DNA from 2 places in the Nocardioides sp. CPCC 205120 genome. Region 2 is predicted to be linked to the other one. Evidence: riboswitches for the same ligand, from Rfam matches in the RefSeq annotation. Region 2 holds a riboswitch; the other holds the start of a gene.

Region 1 (15,304 bases), 1.9 Mb from region 2:
ACGAGCGCGAGCACCGGCACCGCGGAGGCGACGCCGACGAGGCCGGTCACCACCAGGGCGGGTACGTCGGGGCGCCGCGGCCGCCGCGGGGCCACCGGGCGCCGCCCGACCGCGGCGGCGTCGGGCCCGTCGGCCCGGAGCCGGCCGAGCACCACGAGCAGCGCGACCACGCCCAGCACCTGAACGAGCGACAGGCACGCCGCCGCCGGCAGGTCGAAGGCGCGGGTGAGCAGGTAGATCTCCGTCTCGACCGTCGCGTGGCGCTGCCCGCCGAGGGTGAGCACGACCCCGAACGCGGTGGAGCAGAAGAGGAACACCACGGCCGCCGCGGAGACGATCGCCGGACGCAGTGCCGGCAGCGTGACCGTGGTGAGCACGCGCAGCGGGCTCGCGCCGAGCGCCGCGGCCGCCTCGGCCGGCCGCGGGTCGAGCGTCGCCCACGAGGCGCCGACGACCCGCACGACGACCGAGACGTTGAAGAACACCAGCGCCGCGACGATGGCCGCGCTCGAGCCCTCCCACCCGAGGAAGCCCAGGGGGCCGCCGTCGGCGAGGAGGGCCCGGAACGCCGCACCGACGACGACCGTCGGCAGCACGAACGGCACGAGCAGCAGCCCGCGGGCGAGCCGCACCCCCGGCAGGTCGAGCCGGTGGAGCACGTGGGCGGCGGGCAGGCCCAGCAGCACCGAGAGCGCCGTGCCGAGCGCGGCCGACCAGAGGGTGAACCCCAGGATCCGGCCGGTCCGCTCACGGCCGAGCACGTCGAGGAGGGCGCCCGGGTCGAACGACCCCTCTGCGAACAGCCCGCGGGCCACCATGGCGCCGACGGGCAGCGCGAAGAAGACGCCGACGACCGCCAGCGGCAGCGCCGCCAGCGCCAGCAGGCGCAGCGTCCTCACGCGACGGCTCCCGCGCCCGTCACCGCGCGCCCGCCGTCACCCCGCGGCGAGGTCGCGCCAGCGGGCGATCCACTCCTCGCGGCCGGCGGCGACGACGTCCGCCTCGAGCTGGTACGGCGCGGTGGGCCGCTCCGCGAAGCTCGCCCAGTCGGCGGGCAGCTCCGCGTCCTCGGCGACCGGGAAGACGTACATGCTCTCCGGCAGCGCGGCCTGCACCTCGGGCGAGAGCAGCCAGTCGACCAGCTCGCGCCCGACGTCCTCGTGGTCGGCGCCGCGCAGCACCCCGGCGTACTCGACCTGCGTGTAGCAGGTGTCGAGCAGCGCGCGGGTCGTCGTGGACGCGCCGTCCTCGCTGAGCGTGAACGCGGGCGAGGAGTCGTAGGAGACGACGATCGGGCGGGTCGGGTTCTCGCCGGTCGCGGTGAAGTCGCCGTAGTAGGCGTCGGTCCAGCCGTCGACGACGAGCGCGTCGTTGGCGAGCAGCCGCTCCCAGTAGGCCTCCCACCCGTCCTCGCCGAACTCCGCGACCGTGGCGAGCAGGAACGCGAGCCCGGGGCTGGAGTCGACGGGGCCGGGGGTGACGAACAGGCCCGCGTACGCCGGGTCGGCCAGGTCCTCGAGCGTCTCCGGCTCGGAGATGCCCTGCTCGGCGAACCAGGCGGTGTCGACGTTCACGCAGACGTTGCCCGTGTCGACGGGCACGAGCCGGTCCTCGCCCTCGAGCGCGAAGGCGTCGGCGCCGGCCGGCAGCTCCCCGTCGTACGGCAGGAGGGCGTCGGCCTCGAGCACGCGGCTCGCGAAAGTGTTGTCGACGCCGAAGACGACGTCGGCGCCCGCGTCGTCGGGGTTGAGGCTGATCTCGGTGACGACCGCCCCGGCGTCACCGGGCTGGCGCACGACGAGGTCGACGTCGTGCGCGGCCTCGAAGTCCTCGACGAGCTCGTCGGGCAGCACGAACGAGGAGTGGGTGAGCAGGACGACCTCGCCGCGCCCGTCGGCCCCCTCGTCGTCCCCGCCGCCGACGAGCGAGCAGGACGCCAGAGGCGTGAGGAGGGTGGTGGCGAGGACCGCGAGGCCCGTGCGTCGGACGGCATGGCGCGACGGCATCATGATGACTCCCTTCGCCGGTGCTAACCGGAGCAGGTTCGAGGGTCTGCGGCGGATCCGCACTCTCAGCGCCCGTGAGGCGCTCCCCTGTCGTGTGGCGGCAACCCTACGTCGCGGCTCCCCCGCGCCCGCGCCGGGGCCCGGTGTGGGAGCGTGCCGCCGTGACCGTGCTCCGCTGCTCCTTCGACGACCTCCCCCCGCGCCTGGCCTACGAGGCCTGGCGCCTGCGGCAGGACGTGTTCGTCATCGAGCAGGACTGCCCCTACCCCGACCTCGACGGCCGCGACCTCGAGCCGGGCACGGTCCACCTCCTGCTCGTCGAGGACGACGTGCTGCTCGGCTACCTGCGGGTGCTCGACGACGGCGACCGGGCCCGCGTCGGCCGGGTCGTCCTGCGGGGTACGGCGCGGGGCCGCGGCCTCGCGGACCCGCTCATGGCCGCCGCGCTCGACGTGATCGGCGAGCGCCCCTCGCACCTCGACGCGCAGGCGCCGCTGGCGGGCTGGTACGCCCGCTTCGGCTACGCGGTCACCGGCCCGGAGTTCCTCGAGGACGGCATCCCGCACCTGCCGATGGAGCGGCCGGGCACGGGTGCCGGCGGGGCCACCGGCGCGACCGGCTCTCAGGCGAGCGTGTAGCGCGCCGGCTCCCCCGTCACCCGGTCGGTGCCGGGGCCGGTCGTCGGCGCGGGGGCCCGCCGTACCGTCGCCTCGCCGCGGGCCACGAGCACCTCGAGGTGGGCGCGGGTCTCCATCACGGCGAGGGCGGCGTTGAACGGGTCGAGGGTGGCGAAGGCGTGCTCGTGGCGGGTCCACGGCAGGTGCGCGGCGACGTCGCGGGCGGTGAGCCCCTCGGCGCCGGCGGCGTCGAGTGGGGCGCGGCTGAGCGCGAGCCGGGTCTCGTGGTGCTCCAGCAGCTCGTCGACCCGGGCGTGCGCCGAGCCCGTGACGGGGCCGTGGGCCGGCAGCAGCCGCAGGTCGGGCAGGGCCCGCACCTTGGCCAGCGAGCCGAGGAAGTCGGCGAGGGCCGCGCGCTGGGTGTCGGGCTCGAACCCGATCGAGGGCGTGATGGTGGGCAGCACGTGGTCGCCCGCGAGCAGCAGCCCGGCGGCGGCGTCGGCGAAGACGTAGTGGCCCTTGGTGTGGCCCGGGGTGTGCACCGCGTCGACGGCACGCTCCCCCACCTCCAACCGCACGTCGCCGTCGAGCCACGTGTCGGGCGCCTCCCAGATGTCGAGGTCACCCTCGTCCGGCAGGTCGCGCAGCCGCCGCGCGTCCTCGACCGAGCCGGCGTCGGAGAGGTGGGCGGCCATGACCTCCCGGACGCCGCCGTCGGGGTCGCCGGCCAGCGCCAGCGAGGTCTCCTCGCCGCGGCCGAGCACGACCTCGGCCCCGGTGGCCCGGCGCAGCGCCACGGCCTGCGTGTAGTGATCGCGGTGGACGTGGGTGACGAGGAAGCGGCGGACGTCCTCGACGCCGGCCCCGAGGGTCGCGAGCGCGGAGCGCAGCGCGTCGTCGGCCTCCTGGATCGCCCAGCCGCCGTCGACCAGCGTCAGGCTGCGGGCGCCGTCGGGCTCCACGGTCTCCAGCGCGTAGACGTTGACCGCCCGCAGGCCGTCGTTCGGCAGCGGCAGGGGGATGCGGTGCACGCCCGGCGCGACGGGCCACGCGCCCGCGTCGCCCCAGGGGCGGTCGGAGTCGGGGGAGATCGCGTCGGCAGTGCTCACCCGGCGAACCGTAGCCGCGGCCGGGAGGGGCCACCCGGGCGGGCAGGCAGGCGGGCCGGAAATGAAGAACCGCGGTGGAGTCTCGGGTCTCCACCGCGGTTCGAGGACAACTATGCACCCGCCGTCCACCTCGTGTCTCGATTTCTGCGCTGGTTGCGGTCAACTTCCGCTCAAGGCCGGCCGGACGGGTGTCACCGGGCGGGCCGGGCGCCGACGACGGGGGCGCGCGCCGAGCCGGACGTGCGCCGTACCGGTCACCACGCGGTGCCACCACGGCGCCGAGGCGACGCCGAGCACCATGACCTCGCGCTCGCCGGCGACGACGCGCACCTCGACGCCCCGCTGGGCCATGAGGGCGCTCGCCCGCCGCACCTGCGGACGGATCCGCAGGCCCCGGTAGGCCGAGGGGTCCTCGAGGCGGAGCACGAGGCCGCCGTCGTCGTCGCGGAGCAGCAGCGCGGGCACCGGCCCGCGGTTCCCGTCGAGCTCGAGGGCGAGGCCAGCGACGTGGCCGACGCGACGGCGCTCGTCCATCCGAGCTCCTTCCGGGGAATGTTAACAACGATGTCAACGCAGTGTGCAGGTATGGTGACATCATGGCCCAAGCCCCTCGCGACCCCCAGGCAGCCGCCCTCTCGATCGGCGACCTCGCGGCGGCCACCGGGGTGAGCGTCCCGACGCTGCGGATGTGGGAGCAGCGGCACGGATTCCCCGTCGCGGTGCGCCTGCCGAGCGGCCACCGCCGCTACCGCGCCGGCGACGTCGACCTCGTGCGCAGGGTCGCCGAGCAGCGCGCCGCCGGCCTGCGGCTGGAGCAGGCCGTGGCCCGGGTGCGCAGCAGCGCCGCGCCTCCCGACGCGTCGGTCTTCGCCGAGCTGCGCCGCCACAACCCGGGCCTGCCGGTCCACCGCCTCACCAAGGCCACCCTCGTCGCGATGTCGTGGGCGATCGAGGACGAGCTCGTCGCCCGGGCCCGCCGCCCGCGGCTGTACGGCGCGTTCCAGCGCGCGGAGTTCTACGCCGCGTCGCGGAGCCGGTGGCGCGACCTGGCGCGCCGCTGCGCGTCGGCCACCGTGCTCGCGGACTTCCCCGACAGCGACCCCGTCGCCGCGCCCGGCTCCGTGCGCCGGGTCGCGCTCGCCGACGACTCGCCCCTGCACGGCGAGTGGGCGGTCGTGTGCGACGGCGAGGACCTGCCCGTCGTGCTGTCGGCGTGGGAGGTGCCCGGGCAGGACGCGCTGCCCGACGCCCGGCGCGAGTTCGAGGCCGTGTGGTCCCTGCGGCCCGCCGACGTGGCGGCCGCGTCCCGGGCGTGCGCCGCCGCGGCGGGCGAGCCGCCGGCCGAGGCGGACCTGCTCCTGCGGGCCGAGCAGCGCGACGAGGGCGACCCCGCCGCCGCGGGCGCCCTGTTCGCCCGCGTCGTCGCCTACGTCGACCGCCGCGCCCGCTGAGCCCGGCTCGCGGGCCCGGCTCGGGCCCGGCGCGGGCCCGGCTCGGGCCCGGCGCGGGCCCGGCGTGGGCCCGGCCTCAGAGCACGCGCTTGATGAGGCGCACGGCCCGCGGCGAGTACGGCGGGTAGACGAAGCTCGGGTCCAGCCGCGTCGTCCGGCTCAGCACCGCCTTGCGGTGGCTGAGCGCGTCGAAGCCCCAGCGACCGTGGTAGGCGCCGGTGCCGCTCGCGCCCACGCCGCCGAACGGCAGCTGCGGGACGAGGCTGTGCATGCCGACGTGGTTGACGACGGTGCCGCCGGCCGGCACCTCGCGCACGAGGCGGCGACGGTCGGGCGCCGACGAGGTGAAGGCGTAGAACGCCAGCGGCTTGGGGCGGGCGTTCACGAAGGAGATGGCCTCGTCGAGGGTGCGGTAGGTCAGCACCGGCAGCAGCGGCCCGAAGATCTCCTCGCGCATCAGCTCGTCCTCGGGGTCGGGGTCGACCACCACGGTGGGCTCGATGGTGCGGGCGGCCTCGTCCACGCCGCCGCCGAGCGCGACGCGTCCGGTGGTGCTCCGCAGGTACGCCGCCAGTCGCGTCAGCTGCCGGTCGTTGACGATCGGCAGCCCGGCACCCGCCTTGTCCCGCCGCAGGTCGCGGACCGCCCCCACCAGCAGGTCGACGAACCGGTCGCGCACACCCGCGTCGACGAGCACGTAGTCGGGGGCGATGCAGGTCTGGCCGGAGTTCACGAGCTTGAACCAGGCGATGCGGCGCGCCGTGACCTCGAGGTCCGCCGAGGCGGTGACGACGACGGGGCTCTTGCCGCCCAGCTCGAGGGTGACGGGGGTGAGGGTCGGGGCGGCCGCCTCCATGATCTTGCGGCCCACCTCGGTCCCGCCGGTGAAGAGCACGTGGTCGAAGCCGCTCGCGATGAGGTCCTGCGACGTCGTCGCGTCGCCCTGGACGACGCGCACGGCCTCGGGGTCGACGTACTGCGGCAGCAGCTCGGCCAGCAGCGCCGACGAGACGGGCGCCAGCTCGGACGGCTTCACCACCGCGCAGTTGCCGGCCGCCAGCGCGGCCACGAGCGGGGCCAGCACGAGGTAGACCGGGTAGTTCCAGGGGCCGATGACGAGCACGACGCCGAGCGGCTCCGGCTGCACCCACGCGAGCGCGGGCTGCTGGTGCAGCGGCACCGCCTGCGGGCGGCGGCGCATCCAGCGGCGCAGGTGGCGCCGGGCGTGGAGCACCTCGGCGCGCGACGACGCGACGTCGCCCATCCACGCCTCGACCCCGTCACGGCCCAGGTCGGCCGCGATGGCCGCGACGATCTCCTGCTCCCGCTCGGCGAGGAGCCGCTCGAGCCCGGCGAGCTGCGCGTCGCGCCAGGCGCGCTCGTGGGTGCGCCCCCCGGCGTGCACGCGGCGCAGGTCGGCGAGCACCTGGGCGGCCGGCACGTCGGAGGTCGGCACGGCGGGGGACGGCACGGCGGGAGTCGGGGCGGCGGGGGACGAGGCGGTCGTGGTCATGGGAGGACCTCTCCGGAGGGGTCCGGCGGCACGCGGGCCGCGCCGGCCGGTGTGACCCGGCCAACGTAACCGGACCCGTCGGAGCGGGCAACGGCGTCCGGGCGGACCCGGCTCAGCGGCCGTGCACCAGCTCCGCGAGGGCGGCGTCGGCGGCGCGCAGCGCGTCGCGGTCGTGCGTCGAGGTGCTGGCCAGCAGCTCGTCGGCCCCGGTGCGCTCGGCGAGGCGCTCGAGCTCGCGTCGTACCTGCGCGGGGGTGCCCGCCACCGTCCGGTCGAGGTGCTCCTCGACGCGGCGCCGCAGCTGGTCGGTCCAGGCCTGGGCGCGGATGGCGGCCGGCGCCTCCAGCGGCCCGAACTCGCCCGTCTGCCGCGACCGCGCCATCGCCCAGGCCTCGGGCAGCGCCAGCTCGCGGGCGGTGGCCGCGTCGTCGGCGACGAGCACGTCGAGGGAGACCATGACCCGCGGACGGTCGCCCTCGGCGTGGGGCCGGAAGCCGGAGCGGTACGCCGCGAGCGCCCCCGGCAGCTCGTCGCTGGCCAGCACGGGGCCGCCGAGCACGACGGGCAGCCCCAGGCGCGCGGCGACGACGAGGCCGCGGCCGGTGGCGAGCACGTGGAGCGGTACGACGTGCCCGCCCGCCGGGCGCACCGTCACCGGCCCGGTGCCGGCGAGGTGGTCCCGCAGCTCGGCGAGGTCGGCCTCGAAGGTGTCCGGCGCGTCGGTGCCCTGCCGCAGGGCGCGGCGCACCGGCTCGGTGAAGCCGAGGGAGCGCCCCACCCCGAGGTCGACCCGGCCCGGGTTCAGCGCGTCGAGCATGCGGAACTGCTCGGCCACGACGAAGGGCTGGTGGTGGGGCAGCATCACGCCGCCGGACCCGATGCGGATGCGCTCCGTCGCCGCCCCAAGCGCGGCAAGCAACACCGGCGGGGAGCCCGAGGCGACGCCGGGCACGCCGTGGTGCTCGGCCACCCAGAACCGGTCGTAGCCCAGCTCCTCTGCCCACCGCGCCCGCGCCACGGTGTCGTGCAGCGCCTCGCCGTCGGGGCGGCCGGCGCGGGTGCGGGAGCGGTCGAGCAGGGAGAGCCTCACGCCGGGGTCAACGCGCCCGGTGGCGCGACCCTTCCCGCCCCGCACCGCCCACCCGGCCCGCGCACGGCCCTGGCGCAGAAACCCTGCGCATGGAAGCATCGCGGGCATGACGGAGCAGCCGCAGGGACCCGACAGCTCCGGCGTACCGGCACCCCCACCCGCCCCGGCCCACGGGCTCCGGTGGGGCATCAAGACCTCGTTCGTCGAGTACGTGCGCCGCACGCCGGGCGGCACGGGCTCGGTGGCCGACGGTGCGGTGCCGGTCAGCCCGACCGAGATCCTCTTCGCCCTCGCGCCGGAGCCCCCCGCGCCGGCCGAGCTGCCCGAGGGCACGACGCGGGCGTGGGCGTTCCGCGGCGACGTCCGCTTCGCCGGGCACGGCGGGATGATGTTCGTGCGGGTCGCGCACCCGTGGCTCGTGCTCGACGGGACCGGGACCGGGGCCGGGGACGGCGCGACGCTGTCGATCGAGGACCCGTACGCGACCGCGGGCGCCCCCCGGGTGCCGCTCGTGACGATGACGCTGGCCGCGCGACCGAGCCCCGAGGCGGAGGCGGACGGCGTGGAGCTGTGGACCGCCGCCGACGTCCGCCTCACCCCTGCGGGGGCGGAGCTCTTCAACGGCGTCTACCCGGCCGGCGAGCCGTTCGAGCCCGTCACGGTCGTCGTGCCCGCGGGGAGCGGACAGCCGGACCCGCGCGGCGGCTCGGTCGCGGGTCGGGACGGCTGAGCGGGGCCCGCCCCGGGTACGGTCAGGAGGTGAAGCGTCACTTCCTGATCCGCCGCACCGTGGCCCGTCTCGTCCTCAAGGCCGTCCGCTGGCGCGCCGTCGGCGAGGTGCCCGAGCGGGGCGTGCTCGTCGGCGCCCCCCACACCTCCAACTGGGACTGGGTGCTGACCCTCCTGCTCGGCTGGTCCTACGGGATCCGCATCGGGCTGCTCGTGAAGAAGGAGATGTTCCGCGGGCCGCTCGGCCCCCTCCTGCGGGCCACGGGCGCCGTCGAGCTCGACCGCCGCAACCCCGGTACGACGGTCCGCGCCCTCCTCGCGCAGGCCGAGGGCGACCACCCCTTCCTGCTCGGTCTCGCCGCCGAGGGCACCCGGAGCCGGACCGACTACTGGAAGTCCGGCTTCTACCGCATCGCGCAGCAGACGGGCCTGCCCATCACGCTGGCCTACCTCGACGTCCCGAGCCGCACCGTGGGCTGGGGACCGACGTTCCACCCGTCCGGCGACGTGCGCGCGGACATGGACCGGGTGCGGGAGTTCTACGCCGACAAGACCGGCTTCCACCCGGAGTCCTTCACCCCGCCGCGGCTGCGCGAGGAGGAGCAGGGCGCCTGACGCCCCGCACCCTTCGTGCGCTCGGTGGCGAGCAGCACCGCGACGAGCGCGGGGACGACGGCGAGGACGAGGTCGTCGGGATCCTCGCGGGTCATCGGGCCACCTTCTTCCCGGTCCCGTCGGACATGGGGCCCGGGTCGTCGAGGTGCGCCGCCCCCGCCGCCGAGCAGGTCCGGCGCTCGCGGTAGAGCGGTCCGAGCCGGCTGTCGTACGCATGCCGCTCGCCCACCACGGGCGCCCCGCAGGTCGGGCACGTGGTCGGCGTCCACCACGTCACGTCGACGCCGACGTGGCGGGCCACATCCTGGCCCGTGCGGCGGCGGTGCCACCACGCGAGGGCCAGGAAGGCGAGGAGCATCGTGCCGAGGACCATGATGATCAGGTCGGTCACCCTCCACAGCGTCGACTTGTCGTCGTCCCAGCGGAGGGCGGCGGAGACCACCAGGAACCCGTAGGTGATCGCCAGCCACCTCTCGCGGCTGGCCAGCGCCCCGATCCGCACGTCCTCCCCCGTGTCCCCCATGGCACGGCAACCTACCGAGGGCCGGGCTCCCCGAGGGCTGGCAACGCCCGACCGCGGCCCGGGTACGACGCAGCCCCGATCGGGCTCAGGCCAGGCCCTCCTCCGCCAGCACCTCCTGGGCCACACGGAAGGCGGCGCCGGACGCGGGGACGCCGCAGTAGACCGCGGTCTGCAGCAGCAGCTCCCTGATCTCCTCCACGGTCAGCCCGTTGCGCAGCGCGGCCCGCACGTGCGCGGCGAGCTCCTCGTGGTGGCCCTGCGCGACCAGGGCGGTGAGGGCCACGAGGGACCGGCTCCGCCGGTCGAGGCCGGGGCGGGCCCAGATGCCGCCCCAGACGTGGTCGGTGACCAGCTCCTGGAACTGGTCGGTGAAGTCGGTGGCCTCCCCGAGCGCCCGGTCGACGTGGTCGTCGCCCAGCACCTCGCGGCGCACGACCGTGCCGACCTCGTGACGCTCCGTGCGGTCGTCGTGGGTCACCGACGCGGCGGGGGCGGACGGCGCGGTCTCGCCGAGCAGGTGCTCGCGCACCAGGGCGGCGACGGCCTCGGGGGCCTCGGCGGGCGGCAGGTGGGCGACGTCGGGGAGCACGACGAGCCGGCCGTCCCGCACCCCGGCGACGATCTCCTCGAGGTGGGCGGCCGGGGTGGCCACGTCGACCGCGCCGGCGACGGCCAGCACGGGTGCCGTGACCTCGGCGAGCCGATCGCGCACGTCGAGGTCCGCGATCGCGCGGCACACCTGGACGTAGCCCTCGTCGACCGTCTCCTGCAGCGCGACCAGCAGGTCGGAGCCGACCGACGGGCGGCGGTCGAGGAAGTCGGGGGCGAACCACCGCTCGGCCGCGGCGGTGACCACGGCCGCCGTACCCGAGGCGCGCACGCGCTCCACCCGGTCGGCCCACAGCTCGGGCGTGCCCATCCGCGCGCCGGTGCTCAGCAGCACGGCGCCGTCGACCCGGGCCGGCACGTCGAGGAGCAGCTGCAGGCCGACCGCGCCCCCGACCGAGACACCGGCGTAGGCGAACGGGCCGCCGACCTCCCCGCGCTGGGCCAGCACGTCGTCGATCACGGCGAGCACCCCGCGGGCCAGGTCCGCGACGTCCCACGGCTCGTCGGGCACCGAGCGGTTGTGCCCGTGACCGGGCAGGTCCCAGGCGAGGACGTCGAAGGCGTCGGTCAGCCCGGCCGCGCACGTCCTCCACAGCGTGGCGGCGGACGTGCCGAGCGCCGGTCCGAGGACGAGGAGCGGCAGCTCCTCGCGGTGCGCGGCGCCGGTCATCCGCACGGCGGTGGTCGCGGGGGTCATGTGCTCTCCTCCTGGCCCGGGTACGACGAAGCCCCCTGCCCTGCATCGCTGCAGTTCAGAGGGCTTGTCGTCGGAGCCGCCTGTCAGAATCGAACTGACGACCTAATCATTACGAGTGATTCGCTCTACCGACTGAGCTAAGGCGGCGCGCCGTCCGCCATGACGGACGACCCGCAGAAGTATAGGGACGTCCGTCGCGGAGGCGAAATCCGGGTCCGCGCGGGGCGGACCGGGCGGTTCCGGCCGAGGATCAGGCCGCCAGGGCGAGGCGCGCGGCGCGGGCACCCTCGCTGAGGTGCGTCTGCTCGGCGCCGCACCAGCAGGTGAAGGTGGCCTCGTAGCCGCCCTCGACGGCACGGACCGCGGTGAACTGCGAGTCGAAGGTGAGCTGGTGCTTGCGGCACGCGGTGCAGTGGTGGACGAACACGGGACCTCCTCGGGTCAGATCGGTGACGGACCAAGTCTCTCGCCGTCGAGATTCAAGGGGTAGCCTCACTTGCCAGCAGGAGCCCTAGGTCTGACCTATGGTTGTGACCGTGCTCTCGCTCCACCAGCTGCGCTGCTTCCTCGCCACCTACGAGCACGGCTCGCTGACCGCGGCCGCGGCCGAGCTGGGCTACGCCCAGCCGAGCGTCTCCGAGCAGATCCGCGCCCTGGAGAAGACCCTCGACGTCCCGCTCTTCCGCCGGGTGGGCCGCGGCGTCGTGCCCACGACGATGGCCGACGAGCTCCGCCCGCACGCCGAGCGCACGCTGGCGGCCGCGGACGAGGCGCGCCGCGCCGTCGCGAGCGCCCGCAGGTTCGAGACCGGCACGATCCGCTTCGGCATGTTCGGCACGGCCCGGCTCTACGCGGGTGCCGGGCTCGTCGCCGACGTGCTCGAGCGCTACCCCGGCGTGCGGGTCGAGCTCATCGGCCAGAACTCCACCGACGTGCAGGAGGACCTGCGGCGCGGTCGCCTGGAGGCGGCGATGATCGCCGTGCCGGCCGCCAGCAGCGAGGGCATGAGCGTCACCCCGGTGGCGAAGGACGAGCTGGTCTACATCAGCGCCGACCCCGCCCACCTCGCGACACCGGTCACGGCGCACCGGCTGTCGCTGGCCCGGCTGGTGATGCCCGAGACGACGTGGCGCGCCGTGGACTCGACCCGCATGGTGCTGCGGCAGATGCTCCACGAGACGGGGCGCAACCCGACGACCCGCATCGAGGTGGAGGACGTCGAGACCGCCGTCGAGCTCGTGGGCATGGGCCTCGCCGACTCCGTCATCCCCAAGGGCGCGGCCGTGCAGCTGCTCCCCCGCCTCGCACCGCAGGCCGGCTACGTGTCGTTGCGCCCGCGGCAGTACGACAGCCTCGCCGTCGTCCACCGCGCCGGGGCGACGCTCTCGCCCGCCGCGCGGCTCATGATCGAGCTGGCCACGGCGCGCATCCGGCAGATCGCGGAGCCCTACGACCCGCGGTGACGGGTGCCGTCAGGCCGCGCAGGTGGTGCCGTCGTCCGGCACCTCGCCGTCGACGAGGAACGCCTCGACGGTCTCGTCGATGCAGTCGTTGCCCGAGCCGTAGGCCGTGTGGCCTTCGCCCTCGCGGGTCAGCAGGACACCCGACTCGAGCTGCTCGGCCATCGCGACGGCCTCCTCGTACGGCGTGGCCGGGTCGCCCGTCGTACCGACGACGAGGATGGGCGCGGCGCCCGCACCGCGGACCTCACGGCGCTCCTCGCCGGAGCGCCCCGGGTACCCGCTGCACCAGCCGAGACCCAGCTGCCCGCCCTCGCCGAACGTGGGCGAGGCGGCGACGAAGTCGTCCGCGTACGGCGCGGCCTCCTGCGGCGTGAGGCTCGTGGGGTCGTCGAGGCAGGAGATCGCGTAGAACGCCTCCATCAGGTTCGAGTTGTAGCTGCCGTCCTCGTTGCGGTCGGCGTACAGGTCGGCCAGCAGGAGCAGCAGCGTGCCGTCGCCGGCGAACGCGGTCTGCAGACCCTGCGTCAGGTAGGTCCAGCTCTCCTCGCTGTAGAGCGCGGCCTGGATGCCCGTCGTGGCGAGGGCCTGGGTGAGCTCACGGTCACCGACGGCGAGCGGTTGCGCCAGCAGCCCGTCGAGGAAGCCGTTCACGGCCGCGTCGGCCTCCTCCACCGTCGCGCCCAGGGCGCAGGCGTTCTCGACGCAGTCCGCGAGGTAGTTGTCCCAGGCCAGCTCGAAGCCGGCGATCTGGCTCAGCGACCCGTCGATGCGCGACAGCGACGGGTCCGTCGCACCGTCGAGCACCAGCGAGCCGGCGCGCTCGGGGAAGTACTCGGCGTACGTCGCGCCCAGCGTGGTGCCGTAGGAGAAGCCCAGGTAGTGCAGCGACGCGTCGCCCACCGCGGCCCGCAGCACGTCCATGTCCCGGGCGCTCTCGACCGTGGAGACGTGGTCGACGAGGTTGCCCGACAGAGCGGCGCAGCCCTCGCCCATCCGCTGCTGCCAGCCCTGCACCGCGGCGATGCCTTCCGGCGTCGTGGGGTCCACCGAGTCGGCCAGGTAGGCGTCGAGCTCGGCGTCGTCGAGGCAGTCGATGGGACGGCTGGCGCCCGTGCCGCGCGGGTCGAAGCCCACGACGTCGAAGCGGTCGAGCAGCACCTGGCCGTACGCCGCGCTGCCGCGCGTCGCCATCTCCGAGCCCGGCGCCCCGGGACCGCCCGGGTTCACGACGAGCGAGCCGATGCGCTCGTCGGGCTCGTCCGCGGGGTCGCGCACGAGCTTCAGCTCGAGGGTCTCGCCCTCGGGCTCGGCGTAGTCCAGCGGCACCTCGAGCTCGGCGCAGTCGAACTCGTCGCCCTCCTCGTCGCACTCCTCCCAGTCGATCTCCTGGGAGTAGAACGGCTCGAGCTCCGGGCTCGGCGGGGTGCGGGCGTCGTCGTCCTCCGTCGAGCCGGCGTCACCGCCCGCCTCCTGGCGCCCGCCGGTCTCGCGGACGTCGTCGCCGCCACCCCTCACCAGCACCACCGCGGTCACGGCTCCCGCCACGACCACCACCAGTGCCAGCACCAACGCCAGAACAGCTCCGCGCCTCACGCGTCCCCCACCCTCGTCGAGGTCCCCGCACCGACACCACCGGCCGTCGGCAGGAGACCCGCCGCCATCGACTCGAGCGCCAGCATGACAGGGACGTTGAACTCCAGCATCTGCTCGCGGGCCGCGAAGATCGCGTCGATGCACCGCAGGCAGCCCTCGGCGCCGCGCTGGTCGGCGAGCACCTGCACGTCGTCGCGCAGCTCCTCGTTGACCAGCTCGCCGCCCGCCCCCACGGCCAGCGCGACGGCGTCGCGATAGACCGAGACCAGGTCCGTCAGCGCCCGGTCGACCACGTCGAGGTGGCGCCGCTTGGCCCGCGACTTCTGCTCGCGCTCGAGCGCGGCGCGGGCGGGCGCGTACTCCCGCGGCCGGCGACCGCGCTCGACCACGCCGTACGCGGCGTCGAGGTCGGCGCGCTCCGCCGCGTCGAGCTCGACCGTGATGGCCTCCGCCTCCTGCTTCGTCGTCTCGTTCAGCGTCGCGGCCGCGGTCATCGCCGCCCCGAGCGAGCGGAGCCGCCCCGGGAGGGCGACGACGGCCGCGCGCCGCTGGCGGGTCGCGTCGTCGGTGGCGAGCGCGCGTGCCCGCCCGATGTGGCCCTGGCTGGCGCGGGCCGCGTACGCCGCCAGCTCGGGCGACACGTCGCAGGTGCGCTCGAGGAACGCCGCCACGTCGGCCGCGGCGGGCGTCGTGAGCGTCACGAGCCGGCAGCGCGAGCGGATGGTGGGCAGCACGTCCTCCACCGTGGGGGCGCACAGCATCCACACGGTGCGCTCCGTCGGCTCCTCGATGGCCTTCAGCAGGGCGTTGAACGCCTGGTCGGTGAGCCGGTCCGCGTCCTCCACGACGAGCACCTGCCAGCGGCGGCCCACCGGCGCCAGGGCGGAGCGGCGCACCAGGTCGCGGACCTGGTCGACGCCGATGGAGAGCCGCTGGGTGCGGATGACGCCCACGTCGGCGTGCGACCCGGCCAGCACGGTGCGGCAGTCGTGGCACTCGCCGCACCCGCCCCGCTCGCACTGCAGCGCGGCGGCGAACGCGATCGCGGCGTTGGAGCGGCCCGACCCGGGCGGCCCGGTGAACAGCCAGGCGTGCGTCATGCCGCGGCCCTCGCGCGCCGCCGGGGCGAGCGCGGCGATGGCGGGGCGCTGGCCGACGAGGCCGTCCCAGACACTCACGCGCCCTCCCCGACGGTCCTGGCGGCCCGGGCGGCCTGGGCCAGCAGGGGGGCGACGCGCGCCCAGACGGTGGCCGCGATCTCCTCGCGGGTGCCCCGCGCGTCGACGACG
Region 2 (15,304 bases):
ACGTCGGCGGCGTGCGCGCAGAGCTTGTAGGTCACCACGCCCGTCTTGACGTCGTCGCGGTCGGGCAGGCCCAGGTGCTCCTTCGGGGTGACGTAGCAGAGCATGGCGGTGCCGTGCATCGCGATGCTCGCCGCGCCGATGGCGGACGTGATGTGGTCGTAGCCCGGCGCCACGTCGGTCGCCAGCGGGCCGAGCGTGTAGAAGGGCGCCCCGTGGCACCACTCCTGCTGCAGGCGCACGTTCTCCTCGACGAGGTCGAGCGGCACGTGCCCCGGGCCCTCGACCATGACCTGCACGTCGTGCTCCCAGGCGCGCACCGTCAGGTCCGCGAGGGTGCGCAGCTCGGCGAGCTGGGCCGCGTCGTTGGCGTCGGCGACGGAGCCCGGCCGCAGGCCGTCGCCCAGGCTGAAGCTCACGTCGTACGCGGCCAGCAGCTCGCACAGCTCGTCGAAGTGGGTGTGGAGGAAGTTCTGCTCGTGGTGGGCCAGGCACCAGCCCGCCATGATCGAGCCGCCCCGCGACACGATGCCGGTCACCCGGTCGGCGGTGAGCGGCACGTGCTCGAGCAGCACGCCGGCGTGCACGGTCATGTAGTCGACGCCCTGCTCGCACTGCTCGACGACGGTGTCGCGGTAGACCTCCCAGCTCAGGGCGGCGGCGTCGCCCCCGACCTTCTCCAGCGCCTGGTAGAGCGGCACCGTGCCGATGGGCACGGGCGAGTTCCGCACCACCCACTCGCGCGTGGTGTGGATGTCGTCGCCCGTCGAGAGGTCCATGACGGTGTCGGCGCCCCAGGTGACGGCCCAGGTCAGCTTCTCCACCTCCTCGGCGACCGACGACGTGACGGCCGAGTTGCCGATGTTGGCGTTCACCTTCACGAGGAAGCGGCGCCCGATGACCATCGGCTCCAGCTCGGGGTGGTTGACGTTGGCCGGGACGATGGCGCGGCCGGCCGCGACCTCGCTGCGCACCAGCTCCGGATCGCAGCCCTCGCGGGCGGCCGCGTAGGCCATCTCCGTCGTCACCACGCCCTGCCGCGCCAGGTGGAGCTGCGTAGGACGCCGCCCGGGCAGGGCCCGGCGCGGCGCCCGCCGCTCGCCACGCCACTGCGTGCGCACCTCGCCGCGGCGCACGGCGGCGGGACCGTCGTCGCGCAGCCGCGTGGCCCGGCCCTCGTACGGCGCGGTGTCGCCGCGTGCGTCGAGCCACGGGGTCCGCAGGGGGGGCAGGCCGACCTCGGGGTCGGACCCGGGGCCCGCGGTGGTGTAGCGGTCGAAGGTGCTGCCGTCGGTGAGCGCCACCCGGGTCACGGGCACGCGCAGCGGCGTGCCGTCCGGCCCGGGCGGGCCCTCGAGCAGCACCCGTGCGTGGGCCGGGTGCACCGGGCCGGCGCCGTCCGGCGCGGTCGGCGCGGGGGCGGGCTCCGGGGTCGGCCCCGGGGCGGGGGTCGGAGCCGGGGTCGGGGTGACGGTCGGGTCGGTGGTGGTCACGAGGTCTCCTGGGGTCGGTGGGGCGGGTGGGGGTCGAGGGTGTGGGCGACGGGCCCGCGGCCGCGGCCGAGGTCCCAGTCCGCCGAGCGCGCGAGCTGGCGGGCGACGTAGCGGGCGGCCGCACCGACGGCCGGCTCGAGGTCGGCGCCACCGGCCAGCCCGGCGGCCAGGGCGGCGGAGAAGGTGCAGCCGGACCCGTGGTCGTTCTCGGTGCGGACGCGGGGGTGCACGAGCGGCACCGGGCTCCGACCGGGCCGGGCGAGCCAGTCGGTGCAGGTCGCCCGGGGGACGGCCCCCGGAGCGGGCCCGCCCGTGAGGACGACGGCGCAGCCCGTCGCGGCCAGGGCCGCGGCGAGGCGGGGCGCGGGCGTGGTGTCGTCGGGAGGGAGGCCCAGGAGGGCGCGGGCCTCATCGGCGTTGGGCGTCACCACGGTGGCCCGGGGCAGCAGGACGTCGGCGTAGGCCGCGGCGACCGACGCGTCGCCGAGGACGGCGCCCGAGGTCGCCACGAGCACCGGGTCGACCACGAGCGGCCGGTCGGGGCGGGCCGCGAGCCGCTCCGCGACGAGCCGGACCACCGCGGGCGAGCCGAGCACCCCGGTCTTGACGGCACCGACGGGCAGGTCGCCGAGCACCGCGTCCACCTGGGCGGCCACCACCTCGGGCGGCGGGGCGTGCACCGCGTGCACCTCGGTGGTGTCCTGGGCCGTCACCGCCGTGACGACGCAGGCGCCGTGGACGCCGTGGGCCGCGAACGTCGTCAGGTCGGCGGCCACGCCCGCGGCGCCCCCGGAGTCGGTGCCCGCGACGGTGAGCACGACGGGCGGTGTGGGCGACCGGGTGCTCGACAGTGTGGTCATCGGTCCTCCCCGCGGCTCGCGGCGGCGGTGGCCGCGCCGACCGCCGCGAGGAGGGCGGCGACCTCGGCCGCGGGCTCGGGGGCGCGCATGACCGCGCCCATCACCGCGACGCCGTGGGCACCGGCGTGCACCGCGTCCGCGGCCGTGCGGGCGTCGATCCCGCCCAGCGCGAGCACCCGGGTCGCCGAGCCGGCGCAGCGGCGGCGGGCCTCGCCGTACGCCGCGGGGGGCAGGGACGGCCCGTGGCCCGGCTTGCTCGCGGTGGCCGCGAACGGGGACAGCGTCACGTACGCCGCGCCCTGCGCCGCCGCGCGCGCGACCTCCTCGACGTCGTGGCAGGAGCGGGCGTGGATCCCGGCCCCCGGCGCGCGGTCGCCGGCTCGGTGGTCGGGCTGGTGGGCGGCGAGGTGCACCCCGTGCGCGCCGGGCAGGAGCGCGTGCGCGGTCAGCACCGTCAGGTCCGGGACCTCCCGCAGCCGGGCGACGAGCGCGCGGCGTGCGTCCACCGCGAGGTCCAGCTCGCGCACGACGACGGTGCGCAGCCCCGCCGCCGCGCACTCGCGCACGGTGCGGACCAGCCCCCGCCCCAGCGACAGCTGGGAGCGGTCGGTGAGCAGCACGACATCGGTCCGCACGCCGTCGGTCGTCACGCCGTCACCCGACCCGTCGACGGGCTCGACGCCCGGGCCACCGGCCGGCGCGGGATCCGGCCGGCGCCGCGCGCGGCCCACCCGGCCTCCACCGCGAGCCGCAGCGCCCGGGCCATCGCCACGGGGTCCTCGGCCCGGGTCACCGCGCTCGCCGCCAGGACGGCGTCGCACCCCAGCTCCAGCGCCGTGCAGGCGTCGCTCGCCGTGCCGACCCCGGCGTCCAGCACCACGGGGACCGCCCCGTCCACGGTGGCGACGAGGGCCTCGACCGCGTGCGGGTCGAGCACGCCGAGCCCGGAGCCGATCGGCGACCCGAGCGGCATGACGGCCGCGCAGCCGGCGTCGAGCAGCCGGCGCGCGATCCCCGCGTCCGCGGTCGTGTAGGGCAGCACGACGAAGCCGCGGGCGACGAGCCGCTCGGCGGCGTCGACGAGCTCGACGACGTCCGGCAGCAGCGTCCGGTCGTCGGTGACGACCTCCAGCTTCACCCAGTCGGTGCCGAGCGCCTCGCGGGCCAGCTCGGCGGTGAGCACCGCCTCGTGGGCGCTGCGGCAGCCCGCCGTGTTCGGCAGCAGCCGCACGCCGCGTCGTCGCAGCGTCGCGAGCAGGCCACCCGCTGCGCTCGTCGAGGTCCGCCGCACGCTCACCGTGACGAGGCCCGGCGCGGCGGCGTCGAGCACCGGGTCGAGCAGGGCGGGACGCGGCAGCCCGCCCGTGCCGAGCAGCAGCCGCGAGCCCAGCTGCTCGCCGGCCACGACCAGACCGTCGTGCCGCCCGTCCACCTGCCCGCTCACCTGCCCGCTCACCCGCCCTGCACCGCCGTCACGATCTCGACGACGTCGCCGTCGTCCAGGGGCGTGGAGGCGTGCTCGGCGCGCCGCACGACGGCGCCGTTGACGGCGACGGCGTGCCCGGCGGGGTCCCCGACGCGCGCGGCCACGAGCTCGGCGACGGTGCGGGCGGGGGTGGGGACGGGTTCACCGTTGACGGTGAGGTGCGGCATGGCGTTCCTCCTGGGTCTCGGTACGGCGGGGTTCGGTACGGCGGGGGTCGGTGCGGCGGGGGTCGAGCAGCGGCTCGACGTGCCCGGTGGCGAGGTGCTCGGCGACGAGCCGTGCGGTGAGCGGGGCGAGCAGCACGCCGTGGCGGAAGTGGCCGGCGGCGAGCACCACGGGGACGGCCCCGCCCGACCCGCCCGACCCGCCCGGCGCCGGTCCGACGAGCGGCAGGTGGTCGGCCGTCGTCGGCCGGTCCCGGGCGGTCGCCTCGACGAGCTCCGCCCGGTCGAGACCCGGCAGCAGCACGCGGGCGGCCTCGAGCAGCCGGGCCACGCCGCCGGCCGTGACGACGGGGGGCCCGTCGTGCTCCTCGCTCGTGGCGCCGACGACCACCTCGACGCCGGGGGCCGGCGCACCGGGCTCGGGCGGGCGGGGCTCGGGCGGGCGGGGCTCGGGCGGGCGGGGCACGACGTACACCGGCTCCCCCGCCACCCACCCGCGGACCACGTGGCGCGGCGGGTCGTCGGTGTGCAGGCGCAGCACCTCGCCGCGGACGCCGCGGACGAGGTCGCCGTGCGGGGCGGGCAGCCGGGCGCCGGTCGCGACCACCTCGACGTCGTGCGCCCACCCCGTCGCGGCGGGCTCCACCCGCACGCGCGAGCGCAGCGCGGCGACCACGCGTCGCGGGTCCACGGCCCGGTCCTCGGGGAGCAGGGCACCGCCGGCGACCCGCCCGAGGGAGGGCTCCGCACGGCGCAGGGCCGGCCGGGCCAGCAGCGTCGCTGCCCCGCCCAGCGAGCGCAGGAGGCCGACCTGGCGCTCGACGTCCTGCAGGTCGCCCCGGTCGTGGCCGACGAGCAGCGTGCCGGCCCGGTGGAGCGGGACGCCGAGACGGGCCGCGTACGCCGGCCACAGCGCGGCGCTGCGCAGCGTGAGGGCGAGCAGCCCCTCCTCGCCCCACCACACCTCGCTGCCGGGCGCCAGCATCCCGGCGGCCGCGTGCGAGGCACCGGACCCGGGTGCGGGATCGACCACCAGCACCGCGTGGCCGCCGCGCTGCAGCTCCTCGGCGACGGCGAGACCGACGATGCCGGCCCCCCGCACGAGCACGCGCGCCATCAGCGCGCGGCCAGGAGGTCCTCCGCCGCGGCCAGGGGGTCGGGTTGTCGCCAGATCGCGCCGATGACGGCCACGCCGTGGGCACCGGCGGCCCAGGCCTCCGCGGCGAGGGCGGGCGTCATGCCGCCGATGGCGACGAGCGGCAGGGGGCCCACGGCGGCGGCGAGCCCGTCGACGCCGCGGGGGGCCGGCAGTCCCGCCTTCGACGTCGACGCCGCCACGGGACCGAAGCCCGCGTAGTCGGCACCGGCGGCCGCCGCGGCCTCGACCGCCGGGCGGTCGCGGCAGGTGGCGCCGACGAGGAACCCCGGGAGGGCGAGCGCGTCCACGACGCGCCGGGCGGCGGGCACGGGGAGGTCGTCCGCGCCGAGGTGCACCCCGTCGGCGGACGTGGCGAGCGCGACGTCGAGTCGGTCGTTCACCACGACCCGGGCGCCGTGGGGCCGCACGGCCTCGACGACCCGGTGGGTCAGGTCGACGAGCGCGGCCGTGGTCGCGGCCTTCGCCCGCACCTGGAAGCCGTCCACCCCCCGCGCGGCGAGCGCCGGCAGCAGCGCGAGGTCGTCGTCGAGGTCGACGAGGCAGAACAGGCGCGGCACACCGGTGGCCGCGCCGCTGGTGACAGCAGGCACGAGAACGCTCCTCACTTCCTGCGCCGGCATGACCCGGATCAGGTTCGACGGTCGGGGCGGTCTCAGCCCCATCTCAGCCCACTGCCGTGGACTCCCGTGGTGGATGCCGCACACCGTACTCGTCCTCGCGACGGGCGCAACCCCGGCCCGCAGCCCCCGTCGAGGACCGGGAGGGGGACCAGGAGGGGGACCAGGAAGGGGACCCTGTGCGGCCCCCGGGTGTGACGCGGGTCTACGGTGCGTGTCCGTGAGCGCACCGCTGGGCGAGGACTTCCGCTACTCCGACCTGCTGCCCCTGGGGGCCGACACCACGCCGTACCGGCTGGTGACGACCGAGGGCGTGTCGAGCTTCGAGGCCGGCGGGCGCACGTTCCTCGAGGTGGAGCCCGAGGCGATCCGACGGCTCACCGCCGAGGCCATGCACGACATCGCGCACTACCTGCGCCCCGCCCACCTCGCGCAGCTGCGCCGGATCATCGACGACCCCGAGGCCAGCGGCAACGACCGGTTCGTGGCGCTCGACCTGCTGAAGAACGTCAACATCTCCGCGGGCGGCGTGCTCCCCATGTGCCAGGACACCGGCACGGCGATCGTCATGGGGAAGAAGTCCGAGGGCGTCCTCACCGGCGCCGACGACGGCGAGGCGATCAGCGCGGGCGTGTACGACGCGTACACCCGGCTGAACCTGCGCTACTCCCAGCTCGCCCCGCTCACGACGTACGACGAGAAGAACACCGGCACGAACCTCCCGGCGCAGGTCGAGATCTACTCGACCCCGCAGACGTCGGGGAAGCCGGAGTACAAGTTCCTCTTCATGGCGAAGGGCGGCGGCAGCGCCAACAAGTCGTTCCTGTTCCAGGAGACGAAGGCGATCCTCAACCCGAAGCGCCTGCTGCAGTTCCTCGACGAGAAGATCCGCAGCCTCGGCACGGCGGCGTGCCCGCCGTACCACCTCGCGGTCGTCATCGGCGGCACGAGCGCGGAGTTCGCGCTGAAGACGGCGAAGTACGCGAGCGCGCACTACCTCGACGCGCTGCCGACCGAGGGCTCGATGGCGGCGCACGGCTTCCGCGACCTCGAGCTGGAGCAGCAGGTCTTCGAGCTGACCCAGGGCTTCGGGATCGGCGCGCAGTTCGGCGGCAAGTACTTCTGCCACGACGTCCGCGTGGTGCGCCTGCCCCGGCACGGGGCGTCGTGCCCCGTCGCGATCGCGGTCTCCTGCTCCGCCGACCGCCAGGCGCTGGGCAAGATCACCCCCGACGGCGTCTTCCTCGAACAGCTCGAGACCGACCCCGCGCGCTACCTGCCGGACACCACCGCGGAGCAGCTCATCCAGGGCGGGGAGGTCGTGCGCATCGACCTCAACCAGCCGATGAGCGACATCCTCGCGGAGCTGCGCAAGCACCCGGTGAAGACGCGGCTGTCGCTGACCGGCCCGCTCGTCGTGGCCCGCGACATCGCGCACGCCAAGATCCAGGAGCGGCTCGACGCGGGCGAGGAGATGCCGGCGTACCTGCGGGACCACCCCGTGTACTACGCGGGCCCGGCCAAGACGCCCGAGGGCATGGCGTCGGGCTCGTTCGGCCCCACCACGGCGGGCCGCATGGACTCCTACGTCCGCTCGTTCCAGGCCGCCGGCGGCTCGATGGTGATGCTCGCCAAGGGCAACCGCAGCAAGCAGGTCACCGAGGCGTGCGCCGAGTTCGGCGGCTTCTACCTCGGCTCGATCGGCGGTCCCGCCGCGCGGCTGGCGCAGGACTGCATCAAGAGCCAGGAGGTGCTGGAGTACCCCGAGCTCGGCATGGAGGCCGTGTGGAAGATCGAGGTGGAGGACTTCCCCGCCTTCATCGTGGTCGACGCCGAGGGCAACGACTTCTTCACCGACCCGTCGGGGGCCGTGACCGTGCCGCTGAGCGGGATCAGGGTCCGCTCGGCCCAGTGAGGTCGGCGGGCGGGGTGAGGTCGGCGGGCGGGGTGAGCCCGGCCAGCGCCGCGAGGTAGCGCCCGGTCACGTGCCGCTGGACGGCCCCGGTGACGGGGCCGCCGAGGCGCGCCCACCACGTGGCGGGCCGGGAGAACGCCCGCACGACGAGCACCACGGTGTCGTCGGCGCGGTGCTCCAGCACGAACGCCTCCTCCCCCTCCTCGGGGTGGCCGGGGAGCGTGCCGTAGGAGTAGCCGACGCGCCGGGGCGTCGCCACGGCGGCCACGACGAGCACGGGCGCCCGCACGCCGACCGGCCCCCGGCCCAGGAGCAGCTCGGCGACGCTGCCCTCCGCGGTGGCCGGGCCGTCGGCCAGCACGGCCACGCCCGCCCGGCGCTGCACCTCCCAGGCACCGAGCGCCGTCGCGGCACGGGCGAACGCGGCGGCGCCGCGGCCGACCACCTGCTCGCGCTCGACGCCGGCGTAACCCGCCGGGGCGGCTCCCCCGGCCAGCGTCAGCCCGCGCAGCAGGGCGTCGTACGTCGGACCCTGCGCCCGCAGCGCGGACGCCCGGTCGGCGGGCAGCGGGAGCAGGGGCCGTGGCGGTCTCATGCCTGCGACGGTACGCCGCACCCGCTCGCGGGGGCCGCGCCCGCCACTAGGCTCCGGCCGTGGACCAGCCCGCCTCCCCGCATCCCGGCCCGCACCCCGGCCTGCACCCCGCCCCGGAGACCGACCCCGCTCCCGGCGACGTCGCCCGCGCCCGCTCCGAGCGGGGCGAGGTCGCGCTGCGCCGCCGCGAGGACGGCGCGCTCGAGCTGCGGGTGAACGGCGTCTTCGTCATGGACACCCTCGAGACCACCAGCGAGCGGCTGCTGGCCGAAGCCGCGCTGGCGGCCTGCGAGCGGCCCGAACGGGTGCTCGTCGGCGGTCTCGGGCTCGGCTTCACCGCTCGCGCCGTCCTCGCCGACGACCGGGTGCGCCGCCTCGACGTCGTCGAGATCGAGCCCGCCGTCGTCGCCTGGATGCGCGACGGCACGGTGCCGCACGGGCCGGCGTACCTCGCCGACGAGCGGCTGCGCGTCGTGGAGGCCGACGTGGCCGTCGCGCTCGCCGACGCGGCGGACGGCGCCTACGACCTCGTGCTCCTGGACGTCGACAACGGCCCGGACAACCTCGTCCACGCGCCCAACGCGGCGCTCTACACGCCCCCGCTGCTGGCCGGCGTACGACGCGTGCTCGCCCCCGGCGGCACCGTGGCCGTCTGGTCCGCGACGCACTCCCCCGCCCTGGAGCGCGCCCTGGCCGACGTGCTGGGCGCGTCGACGACCCACGAGGTCGCCGTGCCGGGCCACGGTCGCGTCGGCTCCTACTGGCTGCACTCCGCGCGCCGCTGACGGGCGGGCCGAGGGGCGGACTGACGGGCGGACTGACGGGCGGGCCGGCGGGACCGGGGCGAGGGTAGCCTCGCGGGCATGGCTGAGAACCAGGAAGAGTTCCGCGTCGAGCACGACTCGATGGGCGAGGTGAAGGTCCCGCGCGAGGCCCTGTGGCGCGCGCAGACGCAGCGGGCGATCGAGAACTTCCCGATCTCCGGCACGACGCTCGAGCGCCGCCACATCCAGGCGATGGCGCTGGTGAAGGCCGCCGCGGCCCGCGTCAACACCGACCTCGGCGTCGTCACCGCCGAGCAGGGCGACGCCATCGCCGCCGCCTGCGCGACGATCGCCGCGGGCGACGTCGACGCCCACTTCCCCCTCGACGTGTTCCAGACGGGCTCGGGCACGAGCTCGAACATGAACACCAACGAGGTCATCGCCTCCCTCGCCCGCGACGCCGGCACCGACGTGCACCCCAACGACCACGTCAACGCCAGCCAGTCGAGCAACGACACGTTCCCCACCTCGATCCACGTGGCCGCGACCCTGGCCGTCGGCGAGGACCTCGTGCCCGCCCTCGGCGTGCTCGCGACCTCGCTCGAGAGCAAGGCCGAGGAGTTCGCCGGCCTCGTGAAGTCCGGGCGCACCCACCTCATGGACGCCACCCCGGTCATGCTCGGCCAGGAGCTCGGCGGGTACGCCGCGACGATCCGCTACGGCGTCGAGCGGCTCGAGTCGGTGCTGCCCCGCGTGCGCGAGCTGCCCCTGGGCGGCACCGCGGTCGGCACCGGCATCAACACCCCGCAGGGCTTCGCGGCCGCCGCCATCTCCGCGCTGGGCGAGGCCACCGGCCAGCCGTTCACAGAGGCCCGCAACCACTTCGAGGCCCAGGGCACCCGCGACTCCCTCGTCGAGCTCTCCGGCGTGCTGCGCACCATCGCCGTCGGCCTCACCAAGATCTGCAACGACCTGCGCTGGATGAGCTCGGGCCCGACGACCGGCCTCGCCGAGATCCACCTGCCCGACCTGCAGCCGGGCTCGTCGATCATGCCGGGCAAGGTGAACCCCGTCCTGCCCGAGGCCACCCTCATGGTCTGCGCGCAGGTCATCGGCAACGACGCCGCGATGACGGTGGCCGGCCTGTCGGGCAACTTCGAGCTCAACGTGATGCTGCCGGTCATGGCGCGCAACGTGCTGGAGTCCGTGCGACTGCTCTCGACCTCGTCGGTGCTGCTCGCCGAGCGCTGCATCGACGGCATCACCGCCGACGCCGAGCGCATGCGCCGCTACGCCGCCTCGTCACCGTCCGTGGTCACCCCGCTCAACAAGCACGTGGGCTACGAGGCCGCGGCCAAGATCGCGAAGAAGGCCCTCGCCGACGGCGCCACCATCCGCGAGACGGTCATCGCGATGGGCTACGTCGAGCGCGGCGAGCTCACCGAGGAGCAGCTCGACGCCGCCCTCGACCTGGAGTCGATGACGCACCCCTGAGCCGCTGCGGCGTGCCCCGCGGGGCCGCGGACGCGACGAGGGCCGGTACGGCGGGACTCCCCGCCGTACCGGCCCTCGTGCGTGCGTCGTGTGCCCGGGTCGTGCGGGCTCAGTACCAGTTGACGGCCTGGCTGTGCGCCCAGGCCGAGCAGGGGGTGCCGTAGCGGTCCTCGATGTAGCCCAGCCCCCAGCGGATCTGGGTCGCCGGGTTGGTCTCCCAGTCGTCGCCGGCCGAGGCCATCTTCGAGCCGGGCAGCGACTGCGGGATGCCGTAGGCCGACGAGGTCGGGTTGTCGGCCGTGACGTCCCAGCCGGACTCCTTGGTCCACAGCGAGTCGAGGCACTCCCACTGGTCGGCGCCGAAGCCGGCCTCGGTGAGGAGCATGCGCCCGACCTCGCGGGGGTCCAGGTCGGAGGCGTCCTCCGCCTGCGTGACCGCGGGCCCGGCGGCGCCCGAGAGGGCCACCGCCTTCGCCGGGTCGACGGCGGCGCGGGTGTCGGAGCGGGAGGTCACGGAGCCGGCGGCACGTTCGGCCAGCAGCTCGTCGGCCACGATGCCGGCGTCGTCCGCGGCCGCGCTCGGGGTCGTGGCGGCCTCGGCGCCCTCGGCCAGCGAGGCGGAGGCCAGGTGGCCGTCCGCGGCGGACACACCGCCGGCGGTCAGCACCCCGCCGCCCACGACCACGCCGGTCGCGGCGGCGGCGACGGAGGTGAGGACGACGGTGGAGCGCAGGGCCTTCGAGGGGTCCAGCGGGAGGACGGCGCGACCGGGGGCGCGGTGCTTCGCCTGCCGGTGCCGGGGCTCGTACTTCTGCTTCGTCAACTGATCGGTGCTCACGTGAGGGGCCGGGGACCGCGGGACAGCCTGCCCGAGGTGCTCGGACGAGGCAAACCCGCGGTCCACCGGCCGCGACGCGCGACCCCTGGTGGGCGAGCTAGAGGGCGACGTTCTCCAGCATCTCGGTGACCAGGGCGGCGATGGGCGAGCGCTCCGAGCGCGTCAGGGTGACGTGCGCGAAGAGGGGGTGGCCCTTGAGCTTGTCGACCACCGCGACGACGCCGTCGTGCCGGCCCACCCGCAGGTTGTCGCGCTGGGCGACGTCGTGGGTGAGCACCACCTTCGAGTTGGCGCCGATGCGCGAGAGCACCGTCAGCAGCACGTTGCGCTCCAGCGACTGCGCCTCGTCCACGATGACGAACGCATCGTGGAGCGAGCGGCCGCGGATGTGGGTGAGGGGCAGCACCTCGAGCATGCCGCGGTCCAGCACCTCGTCGATGACGTCGCGCGACGTCAGGGCACCGAGGGTGTCGAAGACCGCCTGGGCCCACGGCGACATCTTCTCGCTCTCGCTGCCGGGCAGGTAGCCGAGCTCCTGGCCCCCGACCGCGAACAACGGCCGGAAGACGACCACCTTCTTGTGCTGGCGCCGCTCGAGCACGGTCTCGAGGCCCGCGCACAGCGCGAGGGCCGACTTGCCCGTGCCCGCCCGGCCGCCGAGCGAGACGATGCCGACCTCGGGGTCGAGCAGCATCTCGAGGGCGATGCGCTGCTCGGCCGAGCGACCGTGGATGCCGAAGGCGTCCCGGTCCCCGCGCACGAGGTGGGCCCGCTTGTCGGCGCCGACGCGGGCGAGCGCCGTACCCCGGTCCGACAGCAGCACGAGGCCCTGGTGGCACACGAGGTCGCGGGCCTGGTCCAGGTCCGTCGTGCCGTGGTCGTAGAGGTCGTCGAGCACGTCGGCCGGGACCTCGAGCTCGGCCATGCCGGTGTAGCCGACCTCCGAGTCGCTCACGGCCTCGCCGCGGTACTCCTCCGCGTCGAGACCCACGGCCGAGGCCTTGATGCGCAGCGGCAGGTCCTTCGAGACCAGCGTGACGACGCGTCCCTCGTCGGCCAGGTTCCGCGCCACGGCGAGGATGCGGGTGTCGTTGTCGCCGAGCCGGAAGCCCGACGGCAGGGCTCCCGGGTCGGTGTGGTTGAGCTCCACGCGCAACGTGCCGCCCAGGTCACCGACGGGCACCGGCTGGTCCAGCCGGCCGTTGGTGACCCGCAGCTCGTCGAGCGTGCGGAGCGCGGTGCGCGCGAAGTACCCCAGCTCGGGGTGGTGCCGCTTGCCCTCCAGCTCGGTGATCACCACCACCGGGAGGACCACCTCGTGCTCGTCGAACCGGCGCAGTGCGCCGGGGTCGGCCAGCAGCACGCTGGTGTCGAGCACGTAGGTGCGGACGGACGTCTCGCGCGTCGGGTTCGAGGCCACGGTCTACCCCTCAACGAACCGGTGCGCGCACTCGTCGCCCCGGCCCTAGCTCCAGCAGGCGGACTCAGGGATCACCCGAAGACGGGAGTGCCCGCCTCCTCCCACGCAGCGGCTGTGCCGCGCGGTGCAGTCGTGGTCGTCCACGATCGGGCCTCCTGGGTACGGCGGGCTTCCCCACCCGCCGATGAGCAGGAAATTACTCCCGGGCCCGGGCCGCCCGTGGCGACACGCGCGGATGCGAGGTGAACGGTGCGTTACCGGTGCGAACACCCGTCACACCAGCCCCACCGGCACCGCGCGCGCCGGGGTTCAGCGCCCGTGACGCCGCTCGCGCTCGCCGTACGCCCGGATGGCCCGCAGGAAGTCGACCCGGCGGAAGTCGGGCCAGAAGGCCTCGCAGAAGTAGAACTCGCTCCCCGCGCTCTGCCACAGCAGGAAGCCGCCGAGCCGCTGCTCCCCCGACGTGCGGATGACGAGGTCCGGGTCGGGCTGGCCCTTGGTGTAGAGGTGGTCGCCGATCATCGCGACGTCGACCTGGGCGGCCAGCTCCTCCAGCGTCGTGCCGCGGCGGGCGTGCTCGAGCAGCAGCGACCGCACGGCGTCCGCGATCTCGTGCCGCCCGCCGTACCCGACCGCGACGTTGACGAGGATGCCGTCCACCTCCGCCGTGGCCGCCGCCGCCGCCCGCAGCCGCTCGGAGGTCTCCGGCGGCAGCAGGTCCAGCGCCCCGACCGGGTGCAGGCGCCAGCGGCGCTGGTCGGCGAGGCTGTCGACGGCGTCCGCGATGATCTCCAGCAGCGGCTCGAGCTCGTCGGCGGAGCGGTTGAGGTTGTCGGTCGAGAGCAGCCACAGCGTGACGACCTCCACGCCGATCTCCTCGCACCAGCCGAGGAGGGGCTCGATGTTCGCCGCCCCCGCCCGGTGGCCGTGCGCGGTGTCGGCGCCGACGGCCCGCGCCCAGCGCCGGTTGCCGTCGAGCATCACGCCGACGTGGGCCGGCACGCGGGAGGCCGGGAGGCGCCGCACCATCCGCGCCTCGTACGCCGGGTAGAGCGCACGACGCACGACGGACTTCCAGCTCCTGGCCACCCGACGATGCTAGTGGCGCGCGGTCCGGGCACCGCCAGGACTCCCCGTGGCCCGCGCCGCGGCCCGGGCGCGAGGTGGGGCCTCGCCGCGCCGGGAGGTCGCCGGCACGACGGCTACATTGGGCCCATGAACGCTCCCTCCCAGCGCATCGCCGAGCTCCGTGGCGCCGCCGGTGAGCGTCTCGACGCCGCCGGCAAGCAGGTCCGCGAGGTGCTCGACGACGTCAAGCCGCACCTGCGCGGGTGGCTGCACCTCGGCACCGCCCCCGTGGCCCTCGCGGCCGGCATCGTGCTCGTCGCGCTCTCCCCCGACGCCACGACGCGCATCGGATCGGCGATCTTCACCCTGAGCGCCCTGCTGCTGTTCACGGTCTCGGCGGTCTACCACCGCGGCACCTGGTCGCCGCGCACGTGGTCGTTCCTCAGGCGCTTCGACCACGCCAACATCTTCCTGCTCATCGCGGGCTCCTACACGCCCTTCACGCTGCTGCTGCTCGAGGGCGCGCAGCGCACCGCGCTGCTCGTGGTGGTGTGGTCGGGCGCCCTGGCGGGCGTCGCCCTCAAGGTGCTCTGGCGGGGCGCCCCGCGGTGGCTGAACGCCCCCATCTACCTGGCGCTGGGCTGGGCGGCGGTGTTCTTCATCCCCGGCTTCCACGACGGCGCGATCGCCCGGTACGGCACCACCGTGGGCGTCGCCGTCTTCACCATGATCTGCGTGGGCGGCGGCCTCTACACCCTCGGCGGCATCGTCTACGGCCTGAAGCGGCCCAACCCCTCGCCGCGCTGGTTCGGCTTCCACGAGGTCTTCCACACGTTCACGATCCTGGCGTTCTCCGCCCACTACGTCGGGGTCTCGCTCGCGACGTACTCCCTGCGCTGACGCCCGGCAGGCCCGGGTTCGTCCCCGCCCGGGCCGTCGGGGTGGTTGGATCAGTCGTGCCCACTTCCCCCGACCGTGTGGACGTCGCCCGGGCGATCGGGGCGACGTGGGCCGCCGAGCTGGACCCGCGGGTCCGCCGCTGGTCGCTCCTGCTGTCCGCCGGCGAGGTCGAGCTGGCCCGCGCGGAGCGCGACGCCTACGACGGCGGCGGCACCCTCACGCCCTTCCTCGCGCTGCAGGTCGTGGAGCGCGGCCTCGCCACGGTCGACGTCCTCCTGGCCCTCGCCCGGGGCGCCCGCTCCGACCTCGACGGCGTGCGCGCGGCGCTCGACGTGCTCGGCGGTGCCGACGCGGTCAACGAGCGCCTGCGCCGGGGCGGGAACCTCACGCGGGCCCACGCCGACGGGTCGAGCCGTGTCGTGCCGGCCGAGCACGCCGAGGCCGTCGCGGCGCTGACGGGCAACCCGGCGTACGCCGACGCCCGCACCGTGCTGCTCGGTCACCGCTCCGCGGGCCTGGCCGCGGCCCTGGTCC

The links. Region 2 has a riboswitch for thiamine pyrophosphate ahead of ACOACO_RS09710 (thiamine phosphate synthase). Riboswitches for the same ligand answer to the same signal wherever they lie in the genome.
Region 1: another riboswitch for thiamine pyrophosphate. It lies ahead of ACOACO_RS00805 (thiamine ABC transporter substrate-binding protein); the one in region 2 lies ahead of ACOACO_RS09710 (thiamine phosphate synthase).

The regions. Positions count from the first base shown of each region.
Region 1 is NZ_JBMCYY010000001.1:157,593-172,896, forward strand. Features, by position in the region: gene ACOACO_RS00800 (ABC transporter permease) at 1-899, opposite strand, end outside; gene ACOACO_RS00805 (thiamine ABC transporter substrate-binding protein) at 936-2,009, opposite strand; TPP riboswitch at 1,999-2,105, opposite strand; gene ACOACO_RS00810 (GNAT family N-acetyltransferase) at 2,168-2,644, shown strand; gene ACOACO_RS00815 (MBL fold metallo-hydrolase) at 2,629-3,732, opposite strand; gene ACOACO_RS00820 (hypothetical protein) at 3,892-4,266, opposite strand; gene ACOACO_RS00825 (DICT sensory domain-containing protein) at 4,329-5,183, shown strand; gene ACOACO_RS00830 (aldehyde dehydrogenase family protein) at 5,260-6,696, opposite strand; gene ACOACO_RS00835 (MsnO8 family LLM class oxidoreductase) at 6,809-7,786, opposite strand; gene ACOACO_RS00840 (HtaA domain-containing protein) at 7,893-8,516, shown strand; gene ACOACO_RS00845 (1-acyl-sn-glycerol-3-phosphate acyltransferase) at 8,546-9,130, shown strand; gene ACOACO_RS00850 (hypothetical protein) at 9,222-9,653, opposite strand; gene ACOACO_RS00855 (alpha/beta fold hydrolase) at 9,739-10,959, opposite strand; tRNA gene ACOACO_RS00860 (tRNA-Thr) at 11,034-11,106, opposite strand; gene ACOACO_RS00865 (hypothetical protein) at 11,210-11,386, opposite strand; gene ACOACO_RS00870 (LysR family transcriptional regulator) at 11,496-12,422, shown strand; gene ACOACO_RS00875 (alpha/beta hydrolase) at 12,432-13,988, opposite strand; gene ACOACO_RS00880 (DNA polymerase III subunit delta') at 14,012-15,193, opposite strand; gene tmk (dTMP kinase) at 15,190-15,304, opposite strand, start outside.
Region 2 is NZ_JBMCYY010000001.1:2,066,047-2,081,350, reverse strand. Features, by position in the region: gene thiC (phosphomethylpyrimidine synthase ThiC) at 1-1,382, opposite strand, end outside; gene thiD (bifunctional hydroxymethylpyrimidine kinase/phosphomethylpyrimidine kinase) at 1,487-2,350, opposite strand; gene ACOACO_RS09730 (thiamine phosphate synthase) at 2,347-3,000, opposite strand; gene ACOACO_RS09725 (thiazole synthase) at 2,997-3,794, opposite strand; gene thiS (sulfur carrier protein ThiS) at 3,803-4,003, opposite strand; gene ACOACO_RS09715 (FAD-dependent oxidoreductase) at 3,978-5,117, opposite strand; gene ACOACO_RS09710 (thiamine phosphate synthase) at 5,117-5,749, opposite strand; TPP riboswitch at 5,747-5,857, opposite strand; gene ACOACO_RS09705 (fumarate hydratase) at 5,997-7,691, shown strand; gene ACOACO_RS09700 (DUF1990 family protein) at 7,669-8,286, opposite strand; gene ACOACO_RS09695 (hypothetical protein) at 8,346-9,071, shown strand; gene ACOACO_RS09690 (class II fumarate hydratase) at 9,150-10,544, shown strand; gene ACOACO_RS09685 (lytic transglycosylase domain-containing protein) at 10,654-11,367, opposite strand; gene ACOACO_RS09680 (PhoH family protein) at 11,480-12,802, opposite strand; gene ACOACO_RS09675 (isoprenyl transferase) at 13,112-13,891, opposite strand; gene trhA (PAQR family membrane homeostasis protein TrhA) at 14,018-14,770, shown strand; gene ACOACO_RS09665 (hypothetical protein) at 14,827-15,304, shown strand, end outside.